2 regions of the Paenibacillus sp. FSL R10-2771 genome follow, and region 1 is predicted to be linked to the other one. Evidence: a T-box and tRNA genes for the amino acid it is inferred to sense, from the RefSeq annotation. Region 1 holds a T-box; the other holds one or more tRNA genes.
The links. The T-box of region 1 lies ahead of NSU14_RS03090 (arginine--tRNA ligase). A T-box ahead of a tRNA ligase gene usually reads a tRNA of that ligase, here a tRNA-Arg.
Positions count from the first base shown of each region.

Region 2: it has a tRNA-Arg gene. The T-box ahead of NSU14_RS03090 (arginine--tRNA ligase) is inferred to sense a tRNA for this amino acid. The anticodon was not compared.

Region 1 is NZ_JBBOBM010000001.1:694,933-697,335, forward strand. It holds gene NSU14_RS03090 (arginine--tRNA ligase) at 1-1,373, opposite strand, end outside; T-box leader at 1,480-1,702, opposite strand; gene NSU14_RS03095 (collagen-like protein) at 1,897-2,403, shown strand, end outside.
Region 2 is NZ_JBBOBM010000001.1:7,281,450-7,283,852, forward strand. It holds gene NSU14_RS31430 (sugar-binding transcriptional regulator) at 1-1,000, opposite strand, end outside; tRNA gene NSU14_RS31435 (tRNA-Arg) at 1,330-1,404, shown strand; gene clpP (ATP-dependent Clp endopeptidase proteolytic subunit ClpP) at 1,598-2,194, shown strand; gene NSU14_RS31445 (GDSL-type esterase/lipase family protein) at 2,281-2,403, opposite strand, start outside.

The sequences.
Region 1 (2,403 bases):
GTAGCCTCAATGGAATGCTCCATAAGCCGGACCAGCTCGGTAACCTTGATGCCGATGCCCTGGCGTCCGGACATGGCGTAGGAGCTTTTGCCGGCGGAGGTATCAATACCAAGTTCAGCGGCGGAAGCCGGACTTAGCGAAACCACACCATAACTTACATGATGCAGCCGATCCGCCTGCTCGCTGTAGCCCAGTGCCTGGAAGGCCTGCTTTACCATCGCCTGCGGATACTCCTGTCTGTAGTCGATCACGTTCACGACCTTATCTGCGCGTCCAAAAGGCAGCGTCTCACCCCTCAAGCCGGTCGTCCACAGCCCGCTGCCAAATTCACTGTAGGCGAAGTCCTTGTCCAAGAGGCCGAATTTCCACAGATGATAAGCGATATCCTTGGCCGTATAGGTCAAAATCCCGTTCGAGCGCACCAGCACCTTATCCTTCAGATGCTCCTCTTCTGTCTCCTGTGTCTCCTGTGCGCCAGTGCCAGCGGATTGCTTCAGCACCCAGCAGCCGGCCAGCTTGCCTTCCTTCTCCTGAACGAACACTTCTGTCTGCGACAGAAGGTCAAAGGCAGAAGACCAGAAGCCTTCCTTCAGAATACTGCTCTCCCAAACAAGCAGGTCGTAGTGAATGCCGAAGCTGCGCATCTCCTCCACATGCTCTTTTACAATCTGTCCGGCGACAAGGTTGCCAATCCAGGCGGTATTGCCATGCCCCTCTTCCAGCGCGTGAAGAATTTCAGTCCGTTTATTTACACTTTCAGGATGCTCCGCGTACTCCTTGTTGATCTCAGCGTAAATATCCCAGCAGTAATCTCCGAAACGGACATGCTCCCCGGCAAGCGGGACATTCAAAAGGCCGACTACAGTATCTGCAAGCTGATTGCCGAGATCATCCACGTAGTTATGTACCTCGACCGTATAGCCGGTTTTTCTCAAAATTCTAACCAGTGCATCCCCGATACAGGAGTTTCTCAGGTGTCCTATGTGCATGCTCTTATTCGGATTAACGCTAGTATGCTCTACAATAACCTTCTCACCGTCAGCCTGCGGAATTGCAAAATCAGTCTGGGCCCACACCTGCCAATCGATGTACATATTAATGAAACCCGGCGGCGCAACCTCAATTCTCTGCAGCAGTCCGTTTACGGAGCCCGATGACTTCAGCTCGGCGATGATCAGTTCTGCGATGACGGCCGGGGCTTTGCGCAGGGTGCGGGCCAACTGCATGGCAATATTGCTGGAATAGTCCCCATGCTCCGCATTCGCAGGCTGCTCCAGAGCCGCTTTTACCTGAGTGCTGCCGGGAACTCCCAGTTCTTCAGATACTTTGTGAATACATTGTTCCAGACTGTCTTTAATTAGCTCGCTTAACATGAATAAGTACCTCCCGAAATAGTTGTGAATGGTGTAAGCAGTGGCTGAGGGCGGAAGACTTCAAGGGTCCGTAAGGTGAAAAAACAACAAAAAAAGCCTTCGTCTCAAAAGAGACGAGGCTTATGCGCTCGCGGTACCACTCTCGTTGCTGAACATACAGTTCAACCACCTTGCAGGTTAACGGTCTTTAGCCGGGGCTTCCTACTCTTAAGGTTCAGAAGTCCATCTCACGGGTGCGCTTCATAATCCTGATCTGTACCGGCTTACACTCTCCCGGCTCGCTGGGGACTAGGGTTCAGGGCCATTACTCTCCCGGTCATTGATTCAATATGATTTTTATCAGTATAGCGAATTTCTGGAAGAAAGCAATAGCGGAATGTCAAGCGGAACCTTGTTTCCGGAAAATGCAACCCATAACATCCGGTATTTGCAATAGATATCCGGCTTTGTCCACACCTCCAGTGATGGCTCGAATATAGTAAGTTGTTATCACTATTAAAATATTCGGAGAGGAGAACTCAAGATGAGCTTTTTATCTACAGGACCGATTGAAAATAATGCGGTAGGCGGGCTAAGACCTACCCAGCAGGTCACGGTCAAAATCGATAACCGAAGTGATACCATGTCTTCCTTGGTGACGGTAGAGGGTTACTATCTGGATGGAACCCGCACGCTATATGTCAGTGAAACGTTGAATGTACTGCCTAATCAGGTAATGACAACCACGTATTATGCGGATCTGGATGCATTTGAGTTTATTTTTGTCACTTCAGGAACCATTGATGAACAGGTGCAAATCTCAGTCTGGGGAAAAAATAGCTCAGGCGGCTTAGTAACGCCACACCGCCTGGTTTCTGCTGAACTCCTGGGAGCTACCACAGGAGTGACGGGCATCACAGGCGCGACCGGGGTTACGGGTGCGACGGGCGTAGCTGGAGCAACTGGGGTTACGGGTGCGACGGGCGTAGCTGGAGCAACTGGGGTTACCGGTGCGACAGGCGAAGTAGGCGCGACTGGGGTTACAGGCGCA
Region 2 (2,403 bases), 6.6 Mb from region 1:
CCGCCTCGTCTGTCACGAGAATATCCTCTTGGCCGAACCGCAGCATCGCATGAATGGCCTTAGCCTTGCGTTTGCCGCCGGCAATACCGATGACGACTTCTGTACGGATAATGTCTTCCAGGCGCAGCCCCATGGTCAGCATGGTATGAACCACCTCGCCATTCTCATTGAAATAATATCCGAACGATTCGGCTACCGCACCCTCGTCCTGAATCTCTGAGATGGTACCGGGGTCCAGCTTGCGGCGGTGAGTCATTTCAATGGCATCGCCAATTCCATGCACAATAATACGCGATCTGCGGATAATCTGCACAATCTCTCCAATATTGGAGTCCAGTGCGAGCGACTGATAGGCATCGCCGCTGAGCAGATCAGGCACATGCAGCAGACGGTAATTGGCACCAATCCGTTTGGCCATGGTCGAAGCAATGGTGTTGGCTTGGATCTCCATGCTCTCTCCCAGTCCTCCGCGCGCCGGAACTACCCAGGCGTTCTTATAGGAAAGGGATAGCGGCGGGGTCAACTGATCGGCCATTTCGGCCAGGGTCGATCCGCCTGTGACGGCAATCGTATCGTCACTGCGCAGTACACTGAGCAGTGCCTTCGAACCTGCACGCCCCAGTTCACGTTTGGTGAACAGCGAGGTCTCGCAGTCGCCAGGTACAACAACTACTTTACTGAGACCGTACGTAGTACGAATTTTCTCTTCCAGATCATCCAGGCCGAAGAGGCTCTTGGCGATCGGCTCCAGCAGGTCAAGCAGTCTGCGACCGGCTTCGCTAATGCGCATGCCGACGCTCTCGATCTCAATGAGCCCTTGCGATTTCAGAAGATCCGTCTCGGCGCGCAGCACCCGCTCGGTCATATCAAGCGAGGCGGCAAGCGTTCGGCGCCCAATAATATCGGACAGCATGATCTGATGTAGAATCGTATACCGTCTCTTAAGGGTTTCCATGAGATCAGGCAGAAGCTGCTTTTGGATTTCCAATAAATTACGCATGCTTTCACTCCTGCAACTTCGTCTTTCTCTTTTCCCTTGTTCGTGGTCTCAAAATGTCCCGGGTTAACTTTTTAAGTCCCACCCATATTCTACCCAAAACTGACGCCGAGTGCAAGTGTTCCGAGACTATAATTCTCAGACCCGTTTCATCTTATACATCTGCCGGTCTGTGAGAGGTAACCACGCCCTTAAGCACATGACTGAAAACCTCCATCACCTGACTGTCAAGTGGGAAGCTATCATCTGCCTGGGAGCCGGAAAATTTTTTTTTGCACAACGGGTTTTACACGTTGCTTTTATGCAATAAGTGTATTATAATAATTTCTGTTGCGCCCGTGGTCCAATGGATATGACGTAGGCCTCCGAAGCCTGAGATCCAAGTTCGATTCTTGGCGGGCGCGCCATTATTTTCACTTTTGTACATAATTTAGCAATGCTTATATTATATTTAACCAAAGAGCCGCTTGATGGCTCTTTTTTTTGAATCTAAGTTTGACTTTCTTTGACTTTTTGTTTGAATTTGTTTATCATGTGGTTAATACGGTAACAGTAAAAAATGAACACATTCGAAGCACCAATTTCAAGGAGGTTTTCCACGTGAGTTATATTCCTATGGTAGTAGAACAGAGCAACCGCGGTGAGCGCGCTTATGACATCTATTCCCGCCTGCTGAAGGACCGCATCATTTTCCTTGGAACGGAGGTTAATGACGTGGTAGCCAATTCCATCATCGCACAAATGCTCTTCCTGGCTGCCGAGGATCCGGATAAGGATATTCACCTGTATGTAAACAGCCCTGGCGGTTCCATTACAGCGGGTATGGCTATATTTGATACAATGCAGTACATTAAACCGGATGTATCCACCATCTGTGTAGGGATGGCCGCTTCCATGGGTGCCTTCCTGCTGAACGCCGGCGCCAAGGGCAAACGCTTCGCCTTGCCGAACAGCGAAATTATGATTCACCAGCCGCTCGGCGGTGCCCAGGGTCAGGCTTCGGATATCGAAATCCGCGCCCGCCGCATCATCAAGCTGCGCGAGAAGCTGAACCGTATCCTGTCCGAACGTACGGGCCAGCCGATCGAGAAGATCGAGAAGGATACCGACCGCGACTACTTCATGAGTGCTGCCGATGCAGCTGAATATGGCATTGTCGATAAAGTCATTGAGAAGACCTTGCCGACTGGCGTTTAATTTCTATACTTCACCAACACATAAAGAGGCTGCCACGGACCTACAGGTCTGCGGCAGCCTCTTTATTTGGCATATATACTGATGTTTCACCTCAAGGTTCCATATCCCAGGGCATCCAGCTTGCCGGCAATCACCCGGTAGCCCCTGCCGTTCGGATGGATATGATCCAGGAACAGCAGCCCCCGCTCATTTCCGGCAAATTCATGATA